One region of the Oceanobacillus kimchii X50 genome, then DNA from elsewhere that is predicted to be linked to it. Evidence: predicted binding sites of a transcription regulator. Region 1 holds the regulator's gene; the other holds the start of a gene.
The links. Region 1 encodes LexA, which represses DNA repair genes until DNA is damaged. Its sites were predicted from a motif close to CGAACATATGTTCG; they were not measured.
Positions count from the first base shown of each region.

Region 2: a site for LexA is predicted at 13,871-13,884, ahead of uvrB (excinuclease ABC subunit UvrB). Genes of this name have one in related genera too.

Region 1 covers NZ_CM001792.1:1,683,685-1,700,050, forward strand. The annotation lists gene C794_RS08865 (SLC13 family permease) at 1-1,152, shown strand, start outside; gene cysC (adenylyl-sulfate kinase) at 1,163-1,774, shown strand; gene C794_RS21240 (peptidoglycan DD-metalloendopeptidase family protein) at 2,061-2,900, shown strand; gene C794_RS08880 (manganese catalase) at 2,991-3,821, opposite strand; gene C794_RS08885 (hypothetical protein) at 4,166-4,426, opposite strand; gene lexA (transcriptional repressor LexA) at 4,557-5,180, opposite strand; gene C794_RS08900 (YneB family resolvase-like protein) at 5,465-6,103, shown strand; gene C794_RS08905 (DUF896 domain-containing protein) at 6,189-6,422, shown strand; gene tkt (transketolase) at 6,506-8,506, shown strand; gene sirA (sporulation inhibitor of replication protein SirA) at 8,663-9,121, shown strand; gene C794_RS08920 (DinB family protein) at 9,266-9,724, shown strand; gene C794_RS08925 (methyl-accepting chemotaxis protein) at 9,854-11,551, shown strand; gene C794_RS08930 (YneF family protein) at 11,694-11,918, shown strand; gene C794_RS08935 (cytochrome c biogenesis CcdA family protein) at 12,150-12,854, shown strand; gene C794_RS08940 (CcdC family protein) at 12,932-13,399, shown strand; gene C794_RS08945 (DUF2621 family protein) at 13,419-13,880, opposite strand; gene C794_RS08950 (ATP-binding protein) at 14,107-15,201, shown strand; gene acnA (aconitate hydratase AcnA) at 15,423-16,366, shown strand, end outside.
Region 2 covers NZ_CM001792.1:2,573,582-2,589,947, reverse strand. The annotation lists gene C794_RS13580 (flagellar hook-associated protein 2) at 1-327, shown strand, start outside; gene fliS (flagellar export chaperone FliS) at 345-746, shown strand; gene fliT (flagellar protein FliT) at 746-1,099, shown strand; gene hpf (ribosome hibernation-promoting factor, HPF/YfiA family) at 1,467-2,024, shown strand; gene C794_RS20865 (hypothetical protein) at 2,322-2,474, shown strand; gene secA (preprotein translocase subunit SecA) at 2,680-5,196, shown strand; one part of gene prfB (peptide chain release factor 2) at 5,290-5,361, shown strand; one part of gene prfB (peptide chain release factor 2) at 5,363-6,391, shown strand; gene C794_RS13540 (c-type cytochrome) at 6,784-7,089, shown strand; gene ftsE (cell division ATP-binding protein FtsE) at 7,326-8,012, shown strand; gene ftsX (permease-like cell division protein FtsX) at 8,002-8,895, shown strand; gene C794_RS13525 (murein hydrolase activator EnvC family protein) at 8,934-10,316, shown strand; gene C794_RS13520 (S41 family peptidase) at 10,591-12,057, shown strand; gene C794_RS13515 (PDZ domain-containing protein) at 12,470-13,660, shown strand; gene uvrB (excinuclease ABC subunit UvrB) at 13,940-15,922, shown strand; gene uvrA (excinuclease ABC subunit UvrA) at 15,930-16,366, shown strand, end outside.

The DNA.
Region 1 (16,366 bases):
ATTGATGATGATCCTAGAGAATACTTGGCAGAATTAATTGTGGATCAATCTTTTTCATTTGCCAATCAAAGTATTAAATCTGCTGGATTAAGGGATTTAAAAGGTTTGTACCTAATCGAAATCATCAGAGAAAATGAACGAATTTCCCCTGTAAGGCCGACAACAATCATCCAGTCAGGTGATCGATTAATCTTTACCGGACTAATTGAGACTCTTAGAGATGTGCAAATGATAAAAGGATTAACATTACGAACAGGTACAAATCTGGAACTTAGTGAACTGAAAAATGGTAATACTGAGATTGTGGAAGTAGTTATAGCGCATCAGTCATCGCTGCAATCAAAAACGATTAAACAATTAGAGTTCCGTTCAAGATTTGATGCAGGTGTGATAGCCGCTCATCGAGAAAATGAACGAATTGAAAGTAAAATAGGAGACATTGTCCTAAAACCAGGAGATACGTTGCTACTATTAGCTGACAAGGATTTTGTTGAGAAGTATAAGCATTCCAAAGACTTTTATATCTTAACTTCTCCAGGTACTACGGAGACATTAAGAATAGACCCTATAAAAGGGTGGTTTACTCTCCTTCTGTTTTTTGGATTGATAGCACTCGTGACATTAGGTGCGCTATCCATGTTTAAAGCTATGACCATGGCAGTTGTTCTGTTGCTGCTGTTCAAGGTAATAACTCCAGAGGAAGCAAAGAAATATATCCATTTTGACGTATTACTATTGATTGCAAGTTCATTTGGCATCGGATTGGCCATGTCGAAAACAGGTTTGGCTGAGTATATTGCGGAAGGCATGTTGATGTTGGGAAAATCAGCAGGTCTGATTTTGCTCTTACTATTGATTTATATTTTGACAAATATTTTCACAGAGATAATTACGAATAGTGCTGCAGCAGTCTTGATGTTCCCTGTTGGGATGGAAATGGCAAGGAGCCTTCATGCTGAACCAATGGGATTTGCAGTAGTAATTGCTATTGCAGCTTCAGCTAGTTTTATTACGCCAATCGGCTATCAAACAAATATGATTGTATATGGCCCTGGAGGCTATAGATTTATAGACTATCTAAAAATAGGGACACCACTCAGTCTGATAGTGATGGTTTTGACTGTTAGCATTGTCATTTACTGGTGGTATTAGGAGGGAAACCATGAATAAATCTACTAATATCGTATGGCATCAATCCAGTGTAAAGAAAGCAGACAGAGAAAATTTGAACAATCATAAAAGTGCTGTATTGTGGTTTACTGGATTATCGGGATCAGGTAAATCTACCTTATCTTCGGCATTGGAGAGTGAATTGTTTTCAATTGGGACACACACCTATCGTCTTGATGGGGATAATGTCCGGCATGGGTTAAATAAGAATCTTGGCTTCAGTCCGGAAGACCGGACAGAAAATATTCGTCGTATAGGAGAGGTTTCCAAATTGATGGTTGATGCGGGATTGATTACTTTGACAGCATTTATCTCTCCTTACCGGGAAGACAGGGATCGTGTAAGAGCAACTCTTGCACAAGGTGAATTCATTGAGATTTACGTGAAGTGTAGTCTAGATATATGTGAAGTTAGGGATCCGAAAGGGTTATACAAAAAAGTTCGTTTGGGTGAAATTAACAATTTCACTGGAATTGATGCTCCATATGAAGAACCACTTCATCCAGAAATTATAGTAGATACGGAAAATCAGACGCTGGAAGAATCCGTTCAAATGATTATTCAATATTTGAAAGAAAAGCAATACATCAAAGGCACGAGTTGAAAATGAAGCTTGTGTTTGCTAAAAGCGTTCTTCTGCATTTGGCACAGTGGGGTTATCCATGGGGTTTACTGCTGATTTAAGTGAAAGAGGAAAATTGTTATTATATATTGATGTTAGCAGGAAGAATTGAAGAAATTCTAAAGGTAATATAGGCTGGAGATGTCTTTACCGGATAAATCATGTTAACAAAAGAGGAAAAAATAGACAATTTATTTAGGTGGCTAGTCCTGTCGGGCAAGTCACTTTTTTCATATAAATGGTAGAAAAGGGAGGAGAGTTATATTATATGCCATTTCGAGATTATAGAGTAACATCTAAGTTTGGTTATAGAAGAGATGTGTGGACAGGAATCGGATTCACTTTTCATACAGGGATAGACTTAGTTAAGTATCATAAAGCAAGTATTCAAGCATTTACAGATGGGGAAGTTATTTTTGCTGGTATGGGTAGAACTGGAACTGGTTTAGGCGGTTTTGGAAATGTAGTACTTCTTCAGGATAAAAATAACCGAGGGCAATTATATGCTCATTTGGATAGTGTATCCGTACAGCGTGGTCAATATGTAAAGAAAGGGCAAGTAATAGGAGAACAAGGGGATACAGGAAAGACAACTGGTTCTCATTTGCACTATGAAGTGCGTAAAAAAGCTGAGACTCAACCTCCATATGGCTGGACCTCAGATAGGACGAATAACTGTTTAGATCCTACGAAATATTTACAAAACTATCGGGATAACAAGCATATTATTCAGGATATTCAGTCTGGGTTAAATACTAAATATGAAACAGGTTTATCCATAGACGGTATATCAGGTCCGTTAACAATTAAAGCAGCAATCAAAGGATATCAAATAGAATTAAATAAACAATTCAATGCAAAACTAAATGTTGATGGTATATGGGGGCAAAAAACAAAAGCCGCTACAGTTACAATAGCAAGTGGCGCTAAAGGAAATATTACCTGGATACTTCAAGCGATGCTTTATATTAAGGGAGAGAATCCAAAAGGATTAGATGGTATTTTTGGTACTAATACAAATAATGCAGTGAAATCTTTTCAACAAAAGGAAAGTATCCTCATTGATGGGAAAGCAGGAAAAGTTACTTGGGAGAAATTATTTTTGTAAGTCTAAATTGTATTAATAAACATCAAAGTTTGGTGAATATTAACTTTGATGTTTATTAATTACATGTAATTTATTTTAAGTAGGGGTTTTCTACATTTTAGATGGGGGTGTATTGTAATATAGTGGAGGAGCTGGTGGTAATTTAGGTGCACTTCCCCAAAAAACGGGTTCACTTACATATTTATATTCTCCTCTTCCATCAAAACTTGGGCCATGTGCCCACCTACCTTTTTTACTTTCTTCGCCTTCTGAGAAATTAAATAGTGTATATGATACTTCTTGAAATTCTTTTGATCTAGGGAAAGTTGAAGGAACCACGATATCATTCTCACGTTCTTCGAGCTCTCTTATCGCAGCAAACCACTGATTTTGATGATATGTATCTCTTGCAATAAGAAAAGATAACATATCTCTTACACCTGGATCATCGGTCATATTATATAAGCGAGTGACTTGTAATCTTCCTTGTGACTCCGCAGTAAGGTTAGCACGAAAGTCCGCTAATAAATTCCCGCTGGAAATGATGAAATTTGCAGTCCATCGATTTCCATTGCTATCTGCTGGCATTGCTCCAAGTCCACTAACAATCGCATGTTGTGGGTTAGAACCCCCTAATATAGCTGCTAGAGCAGGATCTGTGTCATAAGCATTCTGCTGCGTCTCAAATGGTGCATCGTTTAATAACCTAGCTATCATTGTAGCTAACATTTCTACATGACCAATTTCTTCTGTTCCAATATCAAATAACAAATCACGATATTTAGGCTCTGCTCTACTGTTAAATCCCTGGAATAAATATTGCATCATTACACTAATTTCTCCATACTGTCCACCAAGTACCTCTTGTAATTTTCTAGCAAATACGGGATCAGGCCTACTTGGTTTTGCCTCGAATTGCAATTCTTTAAAATGATAAAACAATGCTTATTCCTCCTTCCATATAATAAACAATTAAGTATATGCAGATAAAAAGTCGAATATTCTATACTAAACACATTGTTACACAATAAATTTTAAGTATAAGGAGAAGTTGTATAAGATTAAAATATCTCTTTGAAAATAATTTGAATGTTGATACCGGTAGTCCAGTTTACTAGACGTTTAGTATGGGAATTATAAAATAGAATTACTGAGCTAAATGTGTTTTATTACCATTGTTTCTGATTTTTAGAGGGAGATATTAATAACTTGCGGTAATTAAAAATAGTTTTTATATAGTTATTACAGTAATCTAACTTACTTATATTATTAGTTATTTAATAAATTCATAGAATGAATACGGTGATTTGGTACCATGTAGCCAAAGCGATTAATAATCCGGCAGATCCTAATTTTAGAATATTTTCTTTTGACTTAATTTTTTTAGTTTCGATTACTTCTAACGTAGTAACGATGATTAAGATTATACATAAGAAAGGTAATGTTAAAAAATCTACATACTTAGTTAGATAATATATCCCTAGAACCATTGCTATAAGGGCAGTTGGAATATAAAAACTTCGTCGTTGATAGAATTTATCTGACATTTCATTTCTCTCCTTTCATTTCTTAATATTATAATATTAGTGTAATTCTAGATTTATGTACAAACTATGCAGACGGATAAATTCTATCGATATAAAAAGAGTTTAGCTATAGAAAGCCAAACTCTTTTTATTAGAAAATATTTCGATATAGACCTATCACTTTTCCAAGAACTGTTACATTCTCATAAAATAAAGGTTCCATTGTAGCGTTTTCTGGTTGTAGTCGTATACGTTTTTCTTCTTTAAAAAATCGTTTTACTGTTGCTTCATTTTCCTCAGTCATTGCTACAACAATCTCTCCATTTAATGCTGTGTTTTGTTGTTTAACAATTACCATGTCTCCATCTAAAATGCCTGCCTCAATCATACTTTCACCATCAATTATAAGTACAAATACATTATCGTCTGGACCGGCACTCGAACTTGGAATTGGAACAAATTCTTCGATATTTTCAACCGCTGTAATTGGTATCCCTGCAGTAACTTTACCAATTACAGGTGCATAACGTGCTTCGTCTTTTGGAAGCTGTTGTTCCATTTCTGGATCAATAATTTCAATTGCTCTTGGCTTAGTAGGATCTCTTCGTATGTATCCTTTGTTTTCTAACCTTTCTAAATGCCCGTGAACAGTTGAGCTGGAAGCGAGTCCAACTGCTACAGCAATTTCTCGAACTGATGGTGGATATCCTTTTAACTTTACTTCGCTTTTAATAAAGTCAAAAATCATTTGTTGTCTTTTTGATAGTTTCGTCATCAAACGTTCACCTCTAGCATAGGTTTTTATTAATGATAGTTTATCATTTTACTATTAAATAAGCAAACACTCGTTCTAATTTTTGTTGACAAGATCATATGTTCGGTATATACTTTGAATCAAATAGGAACAATTGTTCGATAAACGGATGAAAGGAGCTTTTAATTATGCTGAAGAAAATTACTAGAACCGATGCATTCTATGTGATAGCATTTGCTTTAGCGCTCGCTTTTTTATATTTCTCTATGGTAACGAGCGGTTAATTAAACAGGAGGAAGTTAGGATTGAAAGCAGTAGTATATTGTCGAGTCAGCACGGATAAACATACACAAGAGTCTTCCCTTATACGCCAACGGGAGGAATTGCAATCATTAGCAAACAAGCTAAACTTTACGGTTATTGATTGTATTGAAGAGCAGGCAAGCGGGTACGATATCGAACGAGAAGGACTCTTTCAACTTCTCGAATATTTTTCAAGTAAAGAAGCGGATTGTTTATGTATTCAAGATGAAACTCGTTTAGGTAGAGGGAATACAAAAATTGCACTTTTTCATCAATTAGCTAAGCTAAATATCCCTATATATACTGTAGCTCATGAAGGTGAATTGGTACTGAATGAAGCCGATTCGATGGTATTACAAATTGTTGGAATTGTAGAAGAATATCAGAGGAAAATTCAAAATATGAAAATAAGAAGAGGAATGCGAAGAGCAGTACGTGAAGGATATCGACCTGAAAAAAATTTAAAACAAATTAATCAGTCTCCTGGTAGAGATCGAACGGAAGTGCCCATTGAAGAAATTGTTCGATTGCGGCAGAATGGGTTAACATTTAATGAAATTACAAAGGTGCTCAATGGTTTAGATTATAACGTTTCAAAAGCTACTGTACACCGTAGATATCAAGAATATCAAAATACTTGAATCTGGATTCGAGGTAGAGTACGATAAGAGGCAGGATATGAAATCCTGTCTTTTTGTCATTTTTAATAGTGGGGAGGTTGACACCATGTTATCTAAAGATAAATTAGAGAGAATTAATTTTCTGTCTAAAAAATCTAAAGAAGAAGGATTAACAACAGAAGAAAAAGCAGAACAAAAGAAGCTTCGTGAAGAGTATTTAAAGAATGTACGTAGCTCTTTTAAGAACCAATTAAGTACAATGACAGTTATTGATCCAAAAGGTAATGACGTTACTCCCCAGAAGCTTCGTGATTACCAAGACCGAAACAAAAAACATTAAATTCTATTGGTCATGCTTGTTGTCATGATAAATTCAATATAGAATGAAGAAGTAAAGGCTTTATTTTGAAAGGGGTAGACAAAATGTCAGGCAATGTAGAACAATTATCAATAAATACGATTCGTACGTTATCCATTGATGCTATTGAGAATGCAAACTCAGGACACCCAGGATTACCAATGGGTGCGGCACCAATGGCGTACACATTATGGACAGATTTTATGAATCATCATCCAAAAAACTCAAAATGGTTTAACCGTGATCGCTTTGTATTATCTGCGGGACACGGATCAATGCTATTATACAGCTTATTGCATCTTTCCGGGTATGATGTATCTATTAAAGATCTAAAAGAATTTCGTCAGTGGGATTCAAAAACTCCAGGACATCCGGAAGTACATCATACCGATGGTGTAGAAGCAACTACAGGACCATTAGGACAAGGTATTGCGATGTCTGTAGGTATGGCTATGGCAGAAGCGCATTTAGGTGCAACGTTTAATAAAGACAGATATTCTGTAGTAGATCATTACACGTATGCCCTTGTGAGTGACGGCGATTTAATGGAAGGGATTTCTCATGAAGCAGCTTCTTTAGCAGGTCACTTAGGATTAGGTAAATTAATCGCACTTTATGATTCTAATGATATATCGCTAGATGGAGATTTAGACCGTTCTTTCTCTGAGGAAACAGAAAAACGTTTTGAAGCTTATGGTTGGCAAGTATTACGAGTGGAAGATGGAAACGATGTAAACGCAATTCGTGAAGCGATTAAACAAGCGCAAAGTAATACGAAACAACCAACACTTATTGAAGTGAAGACTATTATAGGATACGGTTCTCCAAATAAATCAGCTTCTGCTGCTTCACACGGTGCTCCATTAGGAGAAGATGAAATAATATTAACAAAAGAATTTTATAAGTGGAATCATGAATCATTCCATGTACCAGATGAAGTATATGCTGATTTCCAAGAAAAAATCGTAAACGATGGAGAGAAGAAGGAAGCTGCTTGGAACAAGCTTGTTGAAGAATATAAAGAATCTTATCCTGAATTAGGAGAACAATTTGATCTAGCAATTAATGGTCAACTTCCAGAAGGATGGGAAGAGGAACTTCCGGTATATGAGCCTGGTAGCAGTATTGCAACTCGTGCATCTTCTGGTGAAGTACTAAATGCAGTAGCTAAAGCAATACCTAACTTCTTTGGCGGAAGTGCAGATTTAGCTGGTTCAAACAAAACAACAATAAATGAAGAAGGCGACTTTACAAAAGAAGATTATTCTGGTCGTAATGTATGGTTTGGTGTACGTGAACATGCTATGGGAGCGGCGTTAAATGGTATGGCCTTGCATGGCGGTTTACAAGTGTTTGCTGGAACGTTCTTCGTATTTAGTGATTATCTTCGCCCTGCTATTCGACTAGCAGCAATTATGAATATGCCTGTAAATTTTGTATTTACTCATGATTCAATTGCAGTTGGTGAAGATGGTCCGACTCACGAACCAATTGAACAGTTAGCATCATTAAGAGCAGTTCCAAACTTATCACTTATTCGTCCGGCGGATGCTAATGAAGTACAAGCTGCGTGGAGATTAGCTCTTGAATCTGAACATCAGCCAACAGCGCTTGTTCTTACTCGTCAAAATCTTCCAACACTAGAAGGTACGAAGGAAAATGCGTACGAAGGTGTGAAAAAAGGGGCTTATGTAATTAGTAAATCTGGGAAAGAAACTCCAGATGCATTATTACTAGCTACTGGTTCAGAAGTTCAATTGGCAGTACGTGCGCAAGAAACATTAAAAGAAAAAGGTATCGATGTTCAAGTCGTTAGCATGCCTTCATGGGATCGTTTTGAAGCTCAAGAAGATGCATACAAGAATGAAGTACTACCAAAAGAAGTGAAAGCTAGAGTAGGAATTGAAATGGCAACTTCATTTGGATGGGAACGTTATGTAGGTCTTGATGGAAAAGTAATCGGTATTAATCGCTTTGGTGCTTCTGCAAAAGGTGAAAAAGTTATTGAAGAATATGGATTTACAGTAGATAATGTTGTAAAACATGTGGAAGACTTGTTAAAATAATATTTCTGTTTAGAAGAAAGACGATTCCGTTAAGGTTTCGTCTTTCTTTTTATGATTTTAGTTGAATTCGACAAAAGAAGAAGTTATTTGCGAACTAATTTGACAACATTTGAATGTCTACCTTTCTATAATAGTTAATAGAAGGGGGAATACGGTATGAATGCATACTCTATTTATTGGATTAAAGAACCAGTGGCAAAAAGCTATTTTCATAAGAGTGATTTATTGCATCGATTTTTTAATGAATATGAGAACGACCCCGAAAGAAATTATTTGAGTAAACAGTTTTCATTTATAACTCAGAGGTTTCACTTGTATAAATTTGCTATGCATTTAAAACAGTTTTCATCACCGAACCTTTATGTGAAGCGAATAGGCAATCGAATTCAAATAAAACGGGATCAAGAAGTGTTATTTCTTTATGTAGAAAATGGGGGATTATCGTTACGTTGTTCCAATCTCGAAGCTGCTGTATCGATTTTATTTCCTGTACTAGAAGACATTCATCCATTCTTTTTTGTACAGGGACAAGATAATAAGCATTTTGGATGGATTTCTCCAATGACTCATGATAATAAAAATGAGCTACAACAGGTATTGTATTCATATTTTTAATTGATTTAGTGAAAATTGAAGAACGGAATTACAATCTAAGTAAATTTAGATTGTAATTCCGTTTTTTAGTACTGGTAAAGAAGGGATAATCTAAATTATGTAGAATAATATCTATTATTAATAACGAGAAGGAAGGTTATCCTTATGAAAAATGAGCATGAAGTATTGTTTAATCAAGTAAAAACGTATCGTAATGATGTTCTATCAGTTGTTGAAGATGTATCGGAGTATGAATCAGAAATCATACCCAAATATTTTAAAAACAATATTCGTTGGAATTTAGGACATATCTATTTAGACCAATTTTTGTGGATAGAGACATTAACGAAAGAGTATTCAAGTATTACAAAAAATTTAATGAAGTGGTTTGGATTTGGAACTTCACCCGATAACTTTACTTCTGAAACCCCAAGTTTTGAGGAATTAAAATATTTGCTAAAGCAACAACCTATAGAAATTGAAAATTGTTATAGACACCAGCTCTCAAAAGAGTACCCTCCTATTGAAATGGAGATGTATACAATTGAACAAGTATTAATTCGTACGATTTTTCACGAAGGAATGCATTTACAAGCAATTATAGATATTAAGAAACATCTGTAACTCCAAAATGCTCATCAATTTTAGTTATATAGTTTTATATACCAAATTTTAACATTAAATTAATAATATATTGGTACAATACGTAAGTATCAGGACTATAGAACTATTAAAAGGAGAGAGATGAGCTGCATGTTATCATATTTAAAAAGAATTTTAGAAAAGACTTCATTTAGGTTGCGATTACTTATATTATTTATCATTTTAACTGTGCTTTCTGTATCCATGGTTGGAATTATCTCTTATTATCAAGCAAAAAATATTACCTTAAATACAATAGAAGAACGATTGATAAGTGAAACGGAACTAATGGGTTATATTGCTGAAAATTTACACTTTACATACATAAGTGACCCCGATTACTTTATGCAACAACTGAATTCAAATATACGAACGCAGAGGGAAAGGCTGGAGTCAGATGGGATTGATTCAGAATATCTGTATATTCGTAATGGAGATGTTACTGCTTTTCCAGTTAGTGAAGGTGAACTACCATCCATACCTACTTCACTTGTGACTGAAATAGAAGAGAATGGAAATGGGCAGATTACTAGAAATATTGATGGAGAAGTATTTACCATTTCTTTTCAAACAATGGAGGAAGTGAGTGGAAGTTATGTTGTGTTAGTTCGTAATGCTTCTTTTATGGCTCCAATTACAAATATGGGAAATATATTAGTATTAATAATTATTGCCAGTGTTCTTATCTCTCTGATTTTATTAATAAAGTTTATCAAATCATTAACGACTCCATTAATTGATTTACAGGAAACGATGAAGGAAGTAAAAAAGGGGAATTTCATAATTTCTTCACCTAATACAACGATTCCTGAAATTAAGTCCTTACATAGCAGTTATGATATTATGATGAAATATATTCAGCAGATGCTTCAAGAATTGAAAAGAAGTATGACCTCATTACAAGCAACTGGAAACCAGCTGAAAAGTTCATCTACACTTACATTACAATCGAGTAAAGAACTAACGAATTCCATTTCAATTGTAAACAAGGGAGCAAAACAAACAGCAAGCAGTTCGGAAAATAACTTGAAAACTACGGTGGAGATGAAAGATAAAATTGAAGAGCTGTTTAATAATATGAATAATATCCTTCATACTTCTAAGAAAATGAATAGTACTGCAAATAAAGGAGACAAAAGTATAAAGAAGTTAATATCTACTTTTGAAGACTATGAAAAAGATGTAAATGAATTAACAAAGACTGTAGAAGCGGTATTTCATCAATCATTGTATATTTCTGAACTAGTACAGTTAATCCAAAAAGTTTCAGAACAAACAAAATTATTATCATTAAATGCTTCTATTGAGGCAGCACATGCAGGTGATAGAGGTAGAGGTTTTGCAGTAGTAGCCAATGAGATTGGTAAATTAGCTGAACAATCATCTGAAGCGGCTAATAAGATCACTAATTCAATAGCTCATATGGAAGAGTTAACGACGAATGCATCCGATGAATGTAAGCAAATGCTAATGAATTCAAAAGATAATTTAAATATTGCTACGGGATCCAAAAATGAATTGAATTATTTAATGTCGGATATTACTGATACGATAACAACTATTGTAGATATTCAACGTGAACTTCATTCTTTAGAGTCTTACTTACCTGTACAAAAAGAATCTTCAGAACAGCTTGTGGCTTTATCGCAACAAACTTTGGCAAGTACGGAAGAAATGCTTACAAATAATAAATTACAAAATGAGCAGACGAGTAGTACTCTTAGTATAGGAATGGATCTCATACAATTGTCTAGTTCATTAACTAAAATAATAAATCGATTTAAATTTGAAAGTAACAATATAAAGTGATAGTAGATATCATTAATTAGGTATTATGAAATAGTTTAGTTAGGATATTATAGTAAATAGTATTTTTTGCGAAACCGTTGTATTCTTAACTGTAATCTAATATACTGTATTAGAGACAACACGAAGGAGGAAATTCAGTAACATGAGTACTATATGGGTAGTATTAATTGCAATCGCAGCATTGGTTGCAGGTGTTGCTCTAGGATTTTTTATTGCTAGAAAATATATGATGAGCTATCTTAAAAAGAATCCACCTATTAATGAGCAAATGCTTCGTACGTTAATGATGCAAATGGGTCAAAAGCCATCACAAAAGAAAATTAATCAAATGATGCGTGCCATGAATAACCAATCTGGTAAAGAATAAATTCACTTACTATGTAAGTGAATGATTACATAGAGTTCATTTGGTATTATGTGATCTAGACTCGCAGAAAGCCACTTTATAATAAGTGGTTTTTTATTTTGTTTTAGAAAAATGAATCGCATGTTCTTACTTAAAAATGAATAAAATGTATATATATTGTCATATTATCTTCTTTTAATTAGTAATACATCTGTTAGAATAGAATATGACTTGTTAGGGGGCAGTTAGCTTATGTCAGAAATTAATATTTTTCTTGCCTTTAGTGCGGGATTTCTATCATTTATATCGCCTTGTGTGTTACCGCTTTATCCAGTGTTTCTTTCATACATTACTGGTATGAGTATGAATGAAATTACAGATGACAATAAACGAATGGATAAAAAAGCAATATTACACACGCTTTGCTTTCTAATCGGATTTTCTAGTATTTTTATTATGATTGGGTTTACAACAACTTTTATTTCTGAATTTTTAATGACCTATCAGTCAACAATTAGACAAGTTGGAGCAATACTTATTATTTTCTTTGGACTTGTAATTGTTGGTATCTTAAATTTTGAGTTTTTAATGAAGGATCGAAAAATTCAATTTAAAAATCGTCCGGCAGGTTATATAGGTTCTGTTTTAATTGGGATGGCTTTTTCTTTAGGGTGGACACCATGTACTGGACCAATATTAGCAATAGTCTTATCACTAGCAGCTACACAACCTGATATTGGTATGGTTATGATGATAAGTTACATATTAGGTTTTTCTATTCCTTTCTTTGTACTCGCTTTTTTCATTGGAAAATTAACTTGGTTTAAAAAACATAGTCAGTTATTAGTAAAAATAGGTGGCTGGGTGATGATTTTTATGGGGATAGCATTATTCTTTGATTGGATGACGAAGCTAACCTCTTATTTAGCTTCATTATTTGGATTTTCGGGTTTCTAATCATACTATATCATGTATAATAGATTGTAGAATAACCATAGTAAACATTTTAGTTCAGCTTAGGGAAGAGTGATACCATGTATTGGGCAATAGCAAGTACCGTCGTATTTGCTCTCATGGCAATTACGATGGTTTTCGTAAGAATGCGTGCGTCAAAAAAACCTGCGACAATAAAGAAGATTATTTTACCTCCAATTTTTATGAGTACAGGAGCGTTAATGTTTGTTCTACCAATATTTCATATTTCATGGTTGCAGGTGTTAGAAGCACTTGTTGTAGGAATGATATTTTCTATATTTTTAATTAAAACCTCACGTCTTGAAATAATCGGTAACGATATTTATGTGAAACCGTCTAAAGTTTTTCCTTTTATTTTAATAGGGTTATTAGTGATTCGAATTACTATTAAGATTATTATAGGAAGCACGATTTCTGTAGGAGAAACAACAGGAATGTTCTTCTTATTAGCACTTGGAATGATAGGAACTTGGAGGCTTGCAATGCTCTATCAATATTTGCAGCTTAATAAAAAACAATGTGCTTAAGATAGTGGCACATTGTTTTTTATTTTTGATATTTTTCTCTCCAATCGAAGTCATAATTATCTTTTGACTGTTGGAAAAGTGGTTCATATGGAGTTGTATCAATACTCTTCTCCTTTAATTTTTTTCTTAAAAATTTATGATCGCGTTTTGGTGTAGCAATAATATATCCTTCGATTATGGTTGAACGTTGAATGATATTTTCTTGTTTATTAATAGATAGCTCACCGATTTTACTGGCAATTCTTTGTCTTGCCACATCTCGAAATAGTTCGGGTACGGGTGAAACAAGTTCTTCCAAGAATTCTTTTTCTTCATCTTTCCATTTATGTCTAGTCTCTTCTAAATAGTGTTCTTCCCAGTCCATAATGGACTTTCCATCTTCTTTTGGAAGACGTTTCAAAAACTTACGAAACATAAAGTAACCACCTATAGCCATAAGGCTAATCAGCAAAAATCCCCATATAACTAATATAATAGACATCATAATAACGCATCCTGTTCTTAAATTAAAAAAACTTATGAATATTGTTTAATATTATAATAATTAATTTATTTTTTAATGTTTTTGTAGTAACATAAACATAATCATTGGATAAAATTGTCTTTGATTTCATTATAATGTCAATTAATCTTAATAACAAGTGTCATATATCAATCGTCATAATCATACATATTATGTAAAAGGTAATTCTGGAAGGAGCACAGTTATGAAAAATAAAAAAGATAACTATGTAACAGAACGGAACTCGAAAACTCCTGAAAGTCTTAAAAATATACAGCATGCAACAGACTTGCCTGACGAAATTATAAATTGGATAGATAAGAAGAGTGATGGAATATTTGTTTTATTAGATTCAGTTGGTGAAATATTATATATTACAGAATCTATCGAACGGATTTTAGGTTTTTCTCCATCAAAACTAGTGGGATTACATTGGGATGAAATGGTTTCTGGAAAGGATGTAGAATTCGCTAGAAGAAAAGCTGAGTTAACAAAGAAGACTATGAGAGATTTCAATCTAAATGTTCTTAATAACGATGGAGATTATGTTCCACTCACTTGCGAATTCGAATATTATAGAAATGTTGATAATCAAACTTATGTATTAGTTTATTTGAAAGATCTTACCGTAAAGAAGGAATTAGAAGATATGATGGTTCGTTCAGAAAAAATGAATGTTGCAGGTCAATTAGCTGCCGGCATAGCACATGAAATTAGAAATCCACTCACATCATTAAAAGGTTTTCTACAATTACTTCAAGCTGGAGTTAACCATAAAGAAGAATACTTTAATATTATGATAGAAGAGATAGAAAAGATAGAATCGATAACTTCTGAGTTATTATTTATTTCAAAACCACTAACAGATAATCGTTCGGAAGAAATTATAAGTGACATGATCAATGACGTTATTATGTTATTAAGTCCTCAGGCAAAACAAAAAAATATAAGTATTATGAAGGTAGGTTCTTGTAATCAAGCAATCGAATGTGACCGTTCACAAATCAAACAAGTGTTGATTAATTTAGTGAAGAATGCACTCGAAGCGATGGAAACAGGTGGGGAAATAATATTAACTAGTGAGGAAGTAGGAGATAATGTTATTGTATCGGTTATTGATGAAGGAATTGGTATTCCAGAGGAGATACTACATAAGCTAGGGGAACCTTTTTTTACTACAAAACAAACTGGTACAGGCTTAGGATTATTAATTACGAAACAAATCTTAGAAGCGCATAACGCAAATTTTGAGGTGTACAATAATAAAGGGAAGGGTAGTACATTTAAACTTGTATTCTGATAAATTATAACTTTCCTTATAGTACTAATATAAGCTTATGTTATAGGGTTACATAACTAATTCGAATATAGTTTTCAAGGATTTATAATTGTTTTATTGTTTAGATTCCTATATTATAAGTATGTAAGGTCGACTAATTTAAAATATGTGTTTGATTAAAAAAAGTAATACCTCATTAACTTAATTTTAATGAGGCTGAGCAAATGAAAGGGGTAACATATATGACTGACAACAATGCGTTTAACGCAAGGAAGCAGTTCGAATTAAACGGTAAAAAGTATAACTACTACCGTTTAAGAAACTTAGAAGAAGCTGGTAAGGGCAAATTAGATCGTTTACCATTTTCTGTTCGAGTTCTTTTAGAATCCTTACTTCGTCAACATGATGGGCATCAAATTAAGGACGAACACGTGGAGTCCCTAGCGAACTGGGGAACAAAAAAGGCAAGTGGGGCAGATGTTCCTTTTAAACCTTCACGTGTAATATTGCAAGATTTTACAGGTGTTCCTGCAGTGGTAGACCTTGCTTCCTTACGTAAAGCAATGGTAGATCTAGGTGGCGAACCAAACAAAATCAATCCAGAAGTTCCAGTAGATCTAGTTATTGATCACTCCGTACAAGTAGACCAATATGGAACTCAAAATGCATTAAAAGCAAATATGGATCTTGAATTTGAGCGGAATGCAGAGCGTTATGAATTCCTTAACTGGGCACAAAAAGCATTTAATAATTACCGCGCAGTTCCACCTGCAACTGGTATTGTCCACCAAGTTAATTTAGAGTACATCGCGAACGTTGTGCATGCTTTAGAAACCGAAGATGGCACGTATGATGCATTTCCAGATACTTTAGTTGGTACCGATTCGCATACGACAATGATTAATGGTCTTGGTATTCTTGGTTGGGGTGTAGGTGGTATCGAAGCTGAAGCTGGAATGCTAGGACAGCCTTCTTACTTCCCAGCACCAGAGGTTATTGGTGTTAAATTTACTGGTACGTTCCCTAACGGAACAACTGCTACAGACCTTGCTTTAAAAGTAACTCAAGTATTACGTGAGCAAAATGTAGTTGGTAAATTTGTGGAATACTTTGGACCAGGATTAAAAGATATGCCACTTGCAGATCGTGCAACCATTTCTAACATGGCTCCAGAATACGGTGCAAC
Region 2 (16,366 bases), 890 kb from region 1:
CCTGAAAGTGTGCAAAAGCTATTTTCTAACAGTAGTGATGGAGAAGATAGAGGATTAATTAATCGTTTAGAAGATGCTGTAGATACCACCATGGCACAAATCAGTCAGCGTGCAGGTAAAGCAACCGATACATCTTTGGATAACTATACTTTAGGTAAGCGTATGAAAGATATTGATAGTAGAATAACAAATTTTGAGCGTCGTCTAGAGCTAACAGAAGCAAGATACTGGAGACAATTCTCCGAGATGGAAAGAGCAATTTCCATGATGAATCAGCAGTCGTCTATGTTAATGTCTAACTTTGGTTCTGGAATGGCACAAGGATAGATAAGGAGGAGAGGCTTATGGTAGCGAACAAAGCATATCAAACCTATCAAAATAATTCAGTGAATACAGCATCAAGCGGAGAGCTAACTTTAATGCTTTATAATGGGTGTATGAAATTTATTAAGCAGGCGAAAAAGGATATACAAGCAGATAACTTCGCAGGTAAAAATAAGAACATCCAGAAAGCGCAAGATATTATTCATGAGTTGATGATTACTTTAGATTCGAAAATTGCTATTTCAAAACAAATTCTTCCTTTGTATGAATATATGCAGTACCAATTAAAAGAAGCTAATGTTCATAATGATACTTCTAAATTAGACGAAGTCCTAGGGTTTGTTACTGAATTTCGTGATACATGGAAGCAAGTGATAATTAAAAATCGCCAACAGCAATATAATGAAGGTGCTTCTGTATAATGAATCGTGTGGAGCCAATTTTTAATATAACAAAAAGTATGCAACTATTGTTGGATGAAGAAATAACAGTTAAGAATCGTGAACAAGTTATTGAAATGTTGCAACAGAAAATAGAAGAACGTGGTCAATTACTACAAGATTTAACTGAACCATATAGTATTAAAGAGGAAACTTTAGGTGCTGAAGTTGTTAAACTTAATCAGCAAATTGAAATTAAAATGAATGTAATATTTGATCAAATTAAAGTAGAATTAAAACTAATGAAGAAGAAAAAGAAATCGAATCACTCCTATACGAACCCTTATCAACATGTACAATCCAGCGATGGATATTTTATGGATAATAAAAAATAATCTTATAGCGGTAGCGGTGAAGCATAGCTATAATGAAAAATTTCATAATAATATATCCTGTATAAAAACCGAGTATTGCTGGTCTTTGATTACCATTGCAAAAGGACGCTTTTTAGCAGGGACAGAAGTAATTTACTATTCATAATTAAATCCGACAATATTTTACTATCATAAATATTAACCGTCTCGAATAAAAATAGAGTTAATTGGCATTCTTTTATCTTGTGTGTTGTATTTTTAATATCATAATTATTTACAATCATAAACCAGTAATTTGCGATTTTGTGATGAAATACAAGTTTAGAGAAGAGATGTTTGTGATATAGTGATATAATAAATATATAAAGTACAAAAGGAGGACACTTGTATGAAGTTTAATATTCGAGGCGAAAATATTGAAGTTACTGGAGCAATCAAAGAATATGTTGAGAAAAAGATTAGCAAGCTAGAGAGATATTTTGATTCAGCTCCAAATACGGATGTACATGTCAATTTAAGTGTCTACAATGATGAGCAACGAATCGAAGTTACGATTCCAATGACCAATTTGCTCCTCCGTGGAGAGGTACAGCATGTTGATCTCTATGCCGCAGTGGATTTAGTCGTTGATAAGTTAGAAAGACAAATTCGTAAGCATAAAACAAAAATAAATCGTAAGTTCAGACAAAATGGTTCTCCTAAACATGCTTTTGCAGAAATGGAAAAAGAAGCTAGATTAGCTGAAGGTGAAGAAGATGAAAATCAATTAGAAATAGTACGTACAAAAAGATTTAATTTAAAACCGATGGATTCCGAAGAGGCTATCTTACAGATGGATATGTTAGGACATGAGTTCTTCGTATTTACAAATGATGATTCTGGTGAAACAAATGTAGTTTACAAACGAAGAGATGGAAAATATGGTTTAATAGAACCACATGTTTAAAACTTTTAATTATATAGATAATAATGAGCTTGGGACAAAGTATTTATTTTGTCCCAAGCTCATTTTGTATGTAATTATACGAGAACACTTTGTCAAAAAATGTCGAATAAAAAATGAAAATACGGTTTTAAAGGTAGAATTTTATAGGAATCCAATATTTGAAATTAATCAAGTAGTGTTTTTACATACTTATGGCCAGTTCATTCCATTTCTAATATATTAAATAGAAAAATACCAGTTTGGAAACAAACTAGATACATGATATAAATGAGCTAAACGTTGAAAGGGGGTGAGAAGTTGAGTGAAAATGAACGCCAATTACTTCATGAATTAGCTCAACGACTAGATAAACAAGAAGAAAAAGTTATTCAATTACTTCGAATCATTGCCACTACAAACAAAAAAGTTTCCGAAATCTCCCCTCATGAAAAAGAGAAACTTCCTACTTAAAATTGGTTCCCCTTTTCAACTACCTCGCAATACTTTCCTCTTTTATAGAGTTGATAGAATCCTATCGCTCTATTTTTTTATGCATAATATCATTTACGTACTATTTAACTACTTGCTTAGTTGTCACATCAGTTTATAAAGTGTTATGATAATAATGGTATCATATAGAAAATTCAATGATTGAAATTATTGAGGAGCGTTAGATATGGCAGGCATTTTAACCAAAATATTTGGTGATGGTAACCAAAAAGAATTAAAACGATTAGAAAAACAAGTAGATTTAATTGAACAGCTAGAACCTGAGATGGAAAAGCTCGAGGATATAGATTTTAAAAATAAAACAGAGGAGTTTAAAATTCGTTATAAAAACGGGGAATCTCTGAATGACTTATTAGCGGAAGCTTATGCAGTAGTTAGAGAAGCTTCTAAGCGTGTGCTTGGAATGCGCCCTTTCCGTACACAGTTGGTAGGTGCAATTGCCCTTCATGAGGGAAATATTTCTGAAATGAAAACAGGGGAAGGTAAAACACTTGCTTCCACGATGCCTGCATACTTGAATGCATTAACAGATGAGGGTGTTCACATTATCACTGTTAATGATTATTTAGCAGAACGTGATGCGAAAGAGAATGGGAAATTATTTGATTTTCTTGGTATAACAGTAGGGTTAAATCATAATGGCCTTTCAAAAGATGACAAACGAGAAGCTTATCAAGCAGATATCACTTACGGAACAAATAATGAATTTGGCTTTGATTATTTGCGTGATAATATGGTCTTATATAAAGAGCAAATGGTGCAGAGACCTTTAAACTATGCAATTATTGATGAGGTGGATTCTATTCTCATTGATGAGGCTCGTACACCATTGATTATTTCTGGTTCCGCGAAAAAATCAGCAGCACTCTATCAGCAGGCAGATGGATTTGTAAGAACATTAAATAAAGAAAATGATTATACCTATGACGAGAAAACAAAAGGAGTTCAGCTAACAGAGGAAGGTATAAATAAGGCTGAAAAATACTTTTCAATTGAGAATTTATTTGATCTAGATCATGTTTCTTTGACACATCATATAAATCAAGCGATGAAAGCACATGTCTCGATGCATCGTGATACTGATTATATGGTTGAAGAAGGTGAAGTGGTAATTATTGACCAGTTCACAGGAAGAAAAATGAAAGGTCGTCGTTATAGTGATGGACTACATCAAGCAATAGAAGCAAAAGAAGGATTGCAAATTCAAAATGAAAGTATGACATTAGCATCAATTACTTTCCAAAACTACTTCCGTATGTACAATAAATTATCAGGTATGACTGGTACTGCTAAAACAGAAGAAGAAGAGTTTAGGAATATCTATAATATGGATGTTATCGCAATTCCTACTAATGTACCTATTGCTCGTGACGATAAAGCAGATTTGATTTATAAGTCTATGGAAGGTAAGTTCCGGGCTGTTGTGGAAAATATTAAAGAACGCTATGAAAATGGACAACCAGTACTAGTAGGTACTGTTGCAGTAGAAACCTCTGAGTTAATCTCTAAGATGTTAAAACGTGCAGGAGTAAAGCATGAGGTGCTTAATGCGAAAAACCACTTTAGAGAAGCAGATATCATTGAACATGCTGGTCAAAGAGGGGCAGTAACGATTGCTACCAACATGGCTGGACGTGGTACAGATATTAAACTAGGTGAAGGTGTTAAAGATTTGGGAGGTTTAGCCGTTATCGGTACAGAACGACATGAATCTCGACGAATCGATAATCAGCTTCGTGGACGTTCCGGTCGACAAGGTGACCCAGGTATATCTCAATTTTTCCTTTCCATGGAAGATGAATTAATGCGTCGATTTGGCTCAGATAATTTAAAATCAATGATGGAACGTCTGGGAATGGATGACTCTCAACCAATCGAAAGTAAAATGGTTTCAAGAGCGGTGGAATCAGCTCAAAAACGAGTAGAAGGAAATAACTTCGATGCTCGTAAAACGATTCTTTCGTATGATGACGTATTACGTGAACAACGTGAGATTATTTATAAACAACGATTTGAAGTTATTGATGCTGATAGCGACCTAAGAGAGATCATTGAAAATATGATTCAATCATCGATTGAACGTGTGGTAGATACGCATACACAAGACAATGATGAAGAAAATTGGAATCTAGAAGCGATTGTTGAATATTCCAATGGTAACTTATTTGATCCAGATACCATTCATGTGGATAATCTAAAAGATAAAGAAGCAAGTGAAATTACAGAACTCCTTATGACAAAGGTAAAAGAGAGATATGATGCTAAAGAGGAGGAATTAACACCAGAACAATTCCGTGAATTTGAAAAAGTTATTCTGTTACGTACTGTAGATTCCAAGTGGATGGACCATATTGATCAAATGGATCAACTAAGACAAGGTATTCATTTACGAGCTTATGGACAAAATGATCCTTTACGTGAGTATCAGATGGAAGGTTTCTCGATGTTTGAAGAAATGGTAGCAAACATTGAAGATGAAGTTGCTAAGTACATTATGAAGGCACAGATTCGTGAAAACTTACAAAGGCAAGAAGTTGTGAAAAATACACAAGCAGTTTCTGGTGGAGAAGATAGTGGTAAGAAAAAATCGAAAAAACCGATTGTAAAATCCAACACGGTAAAAAGAAACGATCCTTGCCCTTGTGGTAGTGGTAAAAAGTATAAAAATTGCCACGGTCAATAAAGATGACCTAAAATATAACTGTAAAGCCTCCGGTGTAATCAAAAATGCACTAGGAGGCTATTCTATGATTATAATGTTTAAGGAGAGATATAAGTGGAATTAACAGAGATAAGACAAGAGTTGAATAAAATAGCTTCACGCGTTGAAGATTTTAGGGGGTCTCTTTGACCTAGATGTGAAAAAGGCCAGGATTGCTGAATTAGAGGCAGAAATGGCAGATCCTTCTTTCTGGGATGACCAAAATAAAGCCCAAAGTGTGATACAAGAGACAAATGGTCTAAAAGAATATGTAAATGGATTTGAAGAAATTGAAGAAAATCTCGAAAATCTTGAAGTATCTTATGAGTTAGTAAAAGAAGAGAACGACCAAGAACTATTTGAAGATCTACATGCTGAACTTCAACAGTTTATAAAAGATATAAATCAATTTGAGTTACAGCTATTATTAAGTGAACCATATGACGCGAATAATGCTATTCTGGAATTGCACCCAGGTGCAGGAGGTACAGAATCTCAGGATTGGGCTAGTATGTTACTTAGAATGTATCAGCGCTGGGCGGAAGAACGTAGTTTTAAGGTGGAGACTTTAGATTATTTACCAGGCGATGAAGCTGGTCTAAAGAGTGTAACGCTACTAATTAAAGGCCATAATGCATATGGATATTTAAAAGCTGAAAAAGGAGTACACCGTCTCGTACGTATCTCACCATTTGATTCTTCTGGTAGAAGACATACTTCATTTGTTTCATGTGACATTACTCCAGAAATGTCAGACGATGTCGATGTAGATATTAGAACAGAGGATATTAAAGTGGATACGTATCGTGCAAGTGGTGCTGGTGGGCAGCATGTCAATACTACTGATTCTGCTGTTCGAATTACCCACTTACCAACAAACATCATTGTTACGTGTCAAAATGAACGTTCTCAAATAAAAAACAGAGAAGCAGCAATGAAAATGTTAAAATCAAAACTATATCAATTAGAAGTAGAAAAGCAAAGACAAGAATTAGACGATATACGTGGAGAACAAAAAGAGATTGGCTGGGGAAGTCAAATTAGATCGTATGTATTCCACCCGTATTCTATGGTTAAAGACCATCGAACAGATACAGAGACTGGTAATACACAAGCTGTTATGGATGGAGATATAACTCCTTTCATTGATGCTTATCTACGTTCGCAAATGGATTAAAGTTAAACGGAGGTTTTTAGGAAAACAATTGAGAAAAAAGTTTTTGTCGAAGGCCGGATGCTCTAAAATAAGCGTAAGAAATATACGGGGACTTCTGTGGAAGCAAGGAATAGGTGAGACCCCGAATGCGGAACATACGAAGGCTCACCAGCCGCCTTAGGGCAAGCGGAGAGTATTTCTGAAGCCGGTTTTCAAAACCTATTCATTCTCTTAAAAATTTTTTATACACACGCGCTTTAAGTTATCCAATCTTTTTCATAAATTTGCCATAAATTCCATAAAACCTTTATATAACAATATGTATAGGTGTTCTAATAAGAATTAACTAGTTTTTTTATATTACAAAAAGGCTATAATGAAACTATACATAATTGTTGAAAAGAGGGAGTTATATGAAGAAGTGGCTAGTTACAATGCTATTAGGAGTTGTAATTGCTTTAGGAGCATGTGGTAGTGCAGATAATGATACTGCTACTGAGAATCTAGATCCTGGTGAAGAAGTCTACCGGAATAATTGTGCGTCTTGTCATGCAAATGATTTGTCGGGTAGAGGAGGCCCAGCTCTAGTTGATGTTGGTTCGAAATATTCTCAAGATGAGATAGCTAAAATCGTTACAGAAGGTAAGGGAAGTATGCCGCCTATGAATGTCGAAGGTCAGAACTTAGAAGAATTAACAAACTGGCTTTCTGAACAATAAACAATAACTATAAATATAAGTAATAGGTATTTCAGATCATTCAACCGATCATTATCGGGAAAGTGGTCTGTTTTTTTGTATAATTGTTACATAATATGTCGAATTGAAATGAAAATGTAATATTATTGTCCTAAAAATTTTGTAGATAAATGTTATAATTAATTAGTATTCTGCTAGTTATTAGTTACAAATGAACTAGCTTTTGCTTAACAAAAACGATAAAGGTGAGTATTCCAATGATATTAATGCAAGATATATATAAAACATACAAAAATGGTGTAACTGCGTTAAATGGTATTAATATAAATATCGATCAAGGTGAATTTGTATACATAGTTGGTCCCAGTGGGGCAGGTAAGTCAACATTTATTAAGTTAATGTATCGAGAAGAGAAACCCTCCAAAGGGAAAATTATAATAGGTGAAAAAGATTTAAGTGATTTGAAAGAAAAGCATGTTCCTTTTTTGCGAAGAGATATTGGAGTAATTTTCCAAGATTTTAAATTACTACCAAAATTGACTGCGTATGAGAATGTTGCTTTTGCATTGGAGGTAATTGAAGAATCGCCTAAAGTGATTCGAAAGCAGGTTATGGATGTTCTAGAAATGGTAGGTTTAAAGAATAAAGCTAGAATGATACCGTCAGAACTCTCTGGTGGAGAACAACAACGTGTTTCTATAGCGAGAGCAATTGTGAATAAACCTAGAATTGTTATTGCCGATGAACCTACAGGTAATTTAGATCCCGAAACTTCATGGGGAATTATGGAACTCTTTGAAGAAATAAATGATAGAGGCACTACTATCATCATGGCGACGCATAGTAAAGATATCGTAGACAGGAAGAAAAAACGAGTTATTGCGTTTGAGGATGGTGTCATTGCGAGAGACGAGCAACGAGGTGATTACGGCTATGAAGTTTAGAACTTTAATGAGACATATTCGTGAAGGAATAAAAAATATATTCAGAAATGGCTGGATGACTTTTGCATCAGTAGCAGCTGTTACCACAACGCTAATACTTGTAGCTGTATTTTTAGCACTAGTGTTAAATTTAAATCAAATGGCAACCAACATCGAAAAAGATGTTCAAATTAGTACTATTATAGACCGTACTGCGGATGAAGAACAGATAGTTGAGTTAGGGGAAGAATTAGAACAAATAGAAGGTATTGAAAAAGTTCAATTTTCCTCAAGAGATGATGAACTAACGAAGTTGATGGATAGTATGGGAGAAGAAGGCCAAGCTTGGGGGATGTTTGAACAAGATAACCCACTGCATCATACATACTATGTTGATCCAACAAATCCCGAACAAACAGAACAAATTGCTTCTCAAATTAAATCTTTAAACTATGTAGATGATGTTCTTTATGGACAAGATGTAATACAAAAATTATTCGAGTTTAATAATTATGCTAGAACAATTGGATTAGGGTTGATTATAGCTCTTGTATTTACTGCAATCTTCCTAATCTCAAATACTATTAAAATCACGATTATTGCACGTAGTACCGAAATCGGTATTCAAAAACTAGTAGGTGCTAAGAATAGCTTTATTCGTTGGCCTTTCTTTATTGAGGGAGCTTTACTTGGGATACTTGGTTCAGTAATACCAATCACGGTCATATTAAGTGGTTACTATTATATATATAGTAATTTTAATGACGCTATAACAATTCCATTTGTTGAGTTACTACCATTTAATCCATTTGCTTGGCAACTAGCTGGAATGGTACTACTAATTGGTGCGGTAATTGGTGTATGGGGTAGCGTAATGAGTGTTCGTAAGTTCTTAAAAGTATAATAAAAGGTTAAGGAATCCATGCAGAGGGGGAAATATGATTGAAGAAGATAACTTCCATTCTAGTTATTACTTTATTAACATTAACGGTGTTTGGACCTAATTTAAAAGTTTCTGCTGAATCTGCAGATGATGTTCAAAAACAAATTGAAGATCTTGAAAAAGAAAAATCGAATTTAGAGAAAGAACGAAAGAATATTGAGGACTCTAAGAAAGATACCGAGAGTAAAATGGAAGAAAATAAACAAGAGCAAAACTCAGTAGAGTCTGAAATCAATAACATTGACTCTGAATTAGAGGACACGCAAAAACAAATTGAAACGAAACAAACAGAAATTGATGAAACAAATGATGAGATTAATAGTCTTACAGAAAAAGTTGAAGAATTAAAAGAACGAATTAAAGAACTAGAGGAAGAAATTAAACTCTTAAAAGAACGGATTGAGAAGCGGGACGAGTTATTAAAGAATCGCCTACTTTCTATTCAACAAAATGGTGGAGATATTAAATATTTAGAAGTGATTTTTGGTGCATCTAGTTTTGGAGACTTTATTTCTCGAAGTACTGCAGTAAATACTATTATGGATCAAGATAAAGAAATAATGGAAGAACAAGAAAGAGATAAACAAGCTCTAGAAGAAAATAAAAAAGAAGTTGTAGCTAGTAAAGGTGAGATAGAAGAGAAAAAGCTGGCGGTTGAAGATAAGAAGAAATCTCTTGAAGGACAGCACGATGAATTACTAGCGTTAAAAGATCAATTAAATAATCAAATTGCTGAAAAAGAAACACTAATGGCAGAGCTAGTTGATGAACACGAAGAGCTAGAAGAGATTAAGCTTTCAGCTGAAGAGGAACAACAACTAATTTCTGATGAAGCTGCTGCTAAAGAACAAGCTATTAAATTAGCTCAAGAAAAAAAAGCTAACATGCAGAAAAAAGAGAAAGAAAAACAAAATACATCGAATCAAGGTAGTAATTCAACAGCATCAGCAGGAGGAAGCAGTTCTGTTCCTAGCGGAGATTTTATCCGTCCAACTACCGGACCGGTTACCTCTGGATTTAACCCAAACCGGATGCATCCAATCTTTAATGAATTAAGACCGCATACTGGTACAGATTTTGGAGCTTCTAATGCTGGAGACCGTAATATTATGGCTTCTGCTGATGGAGTTGTATATCAAGCTGGCGTATTAAGTGGTTATGGTAATACAGTAATGATTACACATCATGTGAATGGCCAAACCTTTACTACACTTTATGCACATTTAAACAGTATGTCAGTTTCAACAGGACAAACTGTATCACAAGGTGACAAGATTGGAGTAATGGGGAATACTGGTAACTCAACTGGTGTACATCTTCATTTTGAAATTCATCCAGGTGGCTATAAAAATCCAGTAGATCCATTTAATTATATTAATTAGTAGTATATTAAAATATGCAAATAAGAGACCGAATTATAATTCGCAAATAACGGATTATAATTCGGTCTCTTGATTATAGAATTAATCTTAAAAAAGAAGTTGGGACATAATTTTAAATTTAGCATTAAGAATACATTAGAATTTTTATGAACAAATCCATAGTCATTCAATTCTTAACATGGTATCCTTTTCTTATTGAAGTATTTTCATATCTGAATAATTATTAAATATAGAAGCAAGCAATGGCTTGTACTAATAACTAAGAGGTGGAGACATGAAGCTTAATAAAAAACAAATAGTGCTTATATTTGTAGGTGCATTATTATTAGGATTCATTGGTGCATATGCAGGAATTCAATTAGCACAAGATAATAATCAACAAACACTACAATCGACTGTTGAAAATTCATCATCGAATGAAGATGAAAGTAATGAACAGTCTGAATTGACGGGGGATTTAAACAAAGTTTCTCAAGCATACGATATTATTAAAGAAAATTACTTAGAGGATGTAGAAGATAAACAATTAGTCGAAGGTGCTATTGAAGGGATGTTAGCAACCCTAGACGATCAGCATACATCTTACTTAGATGTTGAGATGATGCAACAATTTAATGAACAAATCGAATCTTCATTTGAAGGAATTGGAGCAGAAGTAAGTATGGTGAACGGAAATGTTACTATTGTATCACCGATGAAAGGTTCCCCAGCAGAAGGGGCTGGTCTGCGACCAAATGATCAAGTATTAACGGTAGATGGTGAAAGTTTAGATGGGTTAAACTTAAATGAAGCTGTAGCGCAAATTAGAGGTGAAAAGGGTTCAGAAGTTGTATTAGAGATACAAAGGGCAGGTGTAACTGAACCATTTGAAGTAACAATCGTTCGAGATACGATTCCAGTTGAAACGGTATATAGTGAAACAAAAGAAGTAGATGGAAAATTAACTGGAATAATCGAGATCACTAATTTCTCTGAGAAAACGGGAGAAGAATTTGATCAACAATTAAATGAATTAGAGAATCAAGAAGTAGAAGGATTAGTTATTGATGTTCGTGGTAATCCAGGTGGACTTTTAAATGTAGCAGAAGATATTCTTAAACATTTAGTGCCAAAAGATCTCCCGATTCTACAAATTGAGGATGGAGAAGGACAAGTTGAGGAAGTTTATTCTGAATTAGAAGCGAAAAAAGATTATCCAATTAGTGTTCTGATTGATGAAGGAAGTGCGTCAGCTTCTGAGATTCTTGCGGTTGCAATGAAGGATCTTGGATATGATATTGTTGGTGAAACAAGCTATGGTAAAGGTACAGTTCAACAAGCCGTGCCAATGGGAGATGGAAGTTCTATTAAGTTAACAACGTTAAAATGGCTTTCACCTAAAGGTGAATGGATAAATGAAGAAGGAGTAGAGCCTACTATTGAAGAAAAACAACCAGAATATTACTATTCTATTCCAATTCAAGTAGAAGAACCATTTTCTATGGATGAGACTAGTGAGGAAATTGCTAATATGCAAGTAATGCTTTCTGGATTAGGTTATGATACTGGACGCACCGATGGATATTTTGATGACCAGACAGAGAAAGCAGTGAAAGATTTTCAAGCAGATAATGATTTAGAAGCTACTGGGGAAGTAGATACCGAAACAGGAGGCTTAATTGAATCACAACTCGTTGAAAAAATAAGAAACGGTGAAGATGATCAACAACTGGATACATCATTAGAAGAATTGTATCAATAAACAGAGATTTTCATCAGTAAAAGATTTAAGTCTTTGAGTGAAGTAAACATACGACTACTCACTCTGATAAATTCTTAGGATAAAGAGGTTGGGACATAATAAAAAGTATTTATCTAGAGACGGATGATTAGTAGAATGAGCGTAAGACATATTTCGATAGTTCTTTGGGAAGAAGGTCAAAGGGTAGTCCCTGATGCATGAGCAATCCAAGGCGCCCATTAGTCTCCTACGAGAACACGAGTATATTTCTGAAGCGGGTAATTAAAAGCGATTCATTCGGATTTATCTTTTGAGTAAATACTTGTCCCAATCTCTTTTCCTATTTCTTTTACAAAAAAGCAGGAAAAACGATAGAAGAATCGAATATTTTTATATAGACATTTTGATTAGGCATAGTAAAGTAGGTGACAGAATGGTTGAGTCTTGGTTGTTAGAAGGAGCGAAAGCAGTCGGCAGATTTTTTCTAAATCCGACATTGTATTGGTTTATGTTTATTTTGACAGTAGCTAGTTATTTCCGCATAAAAAGGGAGAGACAGGACTTTGGAATAAAAGTATACCAGAAATTTATCGAGTGGAAGGGAACGTTCGTTGTTTCTTTAATCACAGGATTAGTTCTATCAGTAATTGCAGTTGGCACAGGTATGGTATTTTCTTATGAGGTATTAGTATTATTAGCAATAGTTACAATTATACTTAGTATTAGTACAAAATTCACACTATTGTCACCCAGTTATATTATTGGATTGACATTTTTACTGTTATTAGTTATTCCACCTCTATTAGAAATGCAAAGTCAGGTTAATTATAATTTTGATTATGGGTTAAGTTTTAAATCATTAGCAGTAATAGGTGCTTTGCTACTAATTGTAGAATCGATCATAATCCAACGAATTCAAAAACAATCAACATTTCCGCGGATTTCCCTTAGTGACAGGGGAATATGGGTAGGCCAACATCAAGTAAAAAGATTAGCTTTGATTCCGCTACTTGTATTAGTTCCAGAAGGACTTATTACTTCTTTTGCACCCTGGTGGCCTTATTTATCTATTGGTGAAACATCACTAGGACTAGCTTTTGTTCCCTTTATAATTGGATTTGATTATACTGCAAAAGGTCATTATCATTTGGATGCGATAAAGAAAGTTTCAAAAGCTAATTATATGTTAGCTATTGTTATATTAATGGTTGCTGTAGCAGGTATATTTGTGCCTTATTTATCACTGACTTCAGTCATTTTAGCTATTATAGGTAAAGAATATTTAAATTATCGCTATAGAGAGGGAGATAGACTTCGTCGTCCTTATTATCAGCCACATGATCAAGGACTACGTGTGGTGGGGGTTTTACCTAACAGTCCAGCAAATAGACTTGAAATATCTCCTGGTGAATCTATCTATCGGGTAAACGGCCGAAAGGTAACAAATAGTCAGAGTTTTTATGAAGCACTTCAAGGTAATGGTGCATTTATTAAACTAGAAATTATTGATTATCATAAAGAAATTAGACTTGTTCAAGGATCTCTATATGAAGGAGAGCATCATGCTTTAGGGTTATTATTTCCTAAGGAACCTTTTAAACAGAAACAAAAGCAAACTGGCTAACTGAGGAAAGTAGAGCAATAAAAATATGACTAGTATGACGAACAATAATTGGAAGGTATATGTAAATATATCTGAAGTATTGTTCGTTTTAATTTTATATAACAATACACTTCCTTGTTCAAGCTTAAGAATTCATACAACTCAATTGGTATGATATGATTTCCATTATGCTTAAATGGGTAGAATAAAAGATAAGATAATATAAAAAAACGAATACTTGTTCGTTTTTTTATAAAGAGATATAATAGATATTAGCTCGAAAAGAACGGAGGCATTGTTGTGAAGGAGAAATTTGAATTAGTATCTGCTTATGACCCAGCTGGTGATCAACCAAATGCTATAAAAGAGATAACGGAAAAAGTACTGGCTGGTCAACGTCATCAAACATTGCTTGGTGCTACAGGTACTGGGAAGACATTTACCATGTCCAATGTTGTAAAAGAGATAAACCGTCCGACACTAGTAATTGCGCATAACAAAACATTAGCTGGACAGTTGTACAGTGAGTTTAAAGAGTTTTTTCCAAATAATGCTGTAGAATACTTTGTTAGCTACTATGATTATTATCAGCCAGAGGCATATGTACCGTCTACAGATACATTTATTGAAAAAGATGCGAGTATCAATGATGAAATTGATAAATTACGACATTCTGCAACTTCTGCATTATTTGAAAGAGAAGATGTATTAATTGTAGCAAGTGTGTCTTGTATTTACGGTTTAGGTAATCCAGAAGAATATAAAAGTCAAGTGTTGTCATTAAGGATGGGAATGGAGAAAGATCGTGACCAATTACTTCGTGATTTAGTAGAAGTTCAATATGCTAGAAATGATATTAATTTCCAACGGGGTACATTTCGAGTTCGCGGTGATTCAGTCGAGATCATTCCAGCTTCTCATGAAGAGTATTGTATTCGTGTAGAATTCTTTGGTGATGAAATTGATCGTATACGTGAAGTTGATGCGCTAACCGGTGAAATAATCGGTGATCGAGAACATGTAGCTATTTTTCCAGCTTCTCACTTTGTTACGAGAGAAGAAAAAATGAAAATCGCTATTCAAAATATAGAAAAAGAACTCGAAGAACAACTAAAAGAAATGCGTGATAAAGGAAAATTATTAGAAGCACAACGATTAGAGCAACGAACCAATTATGATTTAGAAATGATGCGAGAAATGGGGTTCTGTTCAGGAATTGAGAATTATTCACGTCACCTAACACTCCGTGGACCTGGAGCGATTCCATATACATTATTGGATTTCTTTCCAGAGGATTTCTTAGTAATTATTGATGAATCGCACGTAACTCTTCCACAGATTCGTGGAATGTTCAATGGGGATCAAGCGCGTAAACAAGTGCTTGTAGATCATGGTTTTCGATTACCGTCTGCGATGGATAATCGCCCACTTCGATTTCAAGAGTTTGAAGATAAAACAAAACAGTTGGTTTATGTGTCTGCGACTCCTGGACCATATGAACTTGAACATACTCCTGAAATGACAGAACAAATTATTCGACCTACAGGATTATTAGATCCAGTAGTTGAGGTGCGTCCAATTGAAGGACAAATTGATGATCTTATAGAGGAAATACGGATCCGAATGGAAAAAAATGAACGTGTATTAATCACGACATTAACAAAGAAAATGTCGGAGGATTTAACCGATTATTTAAAAGAAATAGGTATGAAAGTTGCTTACTTGCACTCCGAGATTAAAACATTAGAACGTATAGAAGTAATACGTGATTTACGAGTCGGGAAATTTGATGTTTTAGTAGGTATTAATTTGTTAAGAGAAGGACTAGATATACCTGAAGTTTCTCTTGTTACCATCTTAGATGCTGATAAAGAAGGATTTTTACGTTCAGAACGATCTCTGATTCAAACCATGGGTCGTGCTGCACGTAATGAAAATGGAAAAGTAATTATGTATGCTGACAAAATAACGGACTCAATGAAAAAAGCAATTGATGAGACAAATCGACGTCGAGCAATACAAACAGAATATAATGAACAACATGGCATTACTCCTAAAACGATTCGAAAAGATGTTCGAGATGTTATTAAAGCAACGACCGCAGCAGAAGAAACAGAATCATATGAACCGAAAACGAAACAGATTAACAAAATGACGAAAAAAGAGAAAGAAAAAGTAATTGAACAAATGGAGAAAGAGATGAAGCAAGCAGCAAAAGATCTTGACTTCGAGAAAGCAGCAGAATTACGAGATGTCATTTTGGAACTAAAAGTGGAAGGATGATTTAGGAATGCCAAGTAAGTCTATAAAAATTCAAGGAGCACGAACACATAATTTAAAGGATATCGATATCAATATTCCTAAAAATAAATTAGTGGTATTAACAGGGTTATCGGGTTCAGGTAAGTCTTCTCTTGCATTTGATACCATATATGCAGAAGGTCAACGTAGATATGTAGAATCCTTATCTTCCTATGCACGTCAATTTTTAGGACAAATGGATAAACCGGATGTAGATGTTATTGAAGGACTATCTCCAGCAATATCTATTGATCAAAAAACAACAAGTAAAAATCCAAGATCAACGGTTGGGACAGTTACAGAAATTTATGATTATTTACGTCTGTTATATGCAAGAATTGGTAGGCCGACATGTCCCAATCATGGTATTGAAATCAGTTCACAGACTGTCCAACAAATGGTTGATCGGATATTAGAGTATCCGGA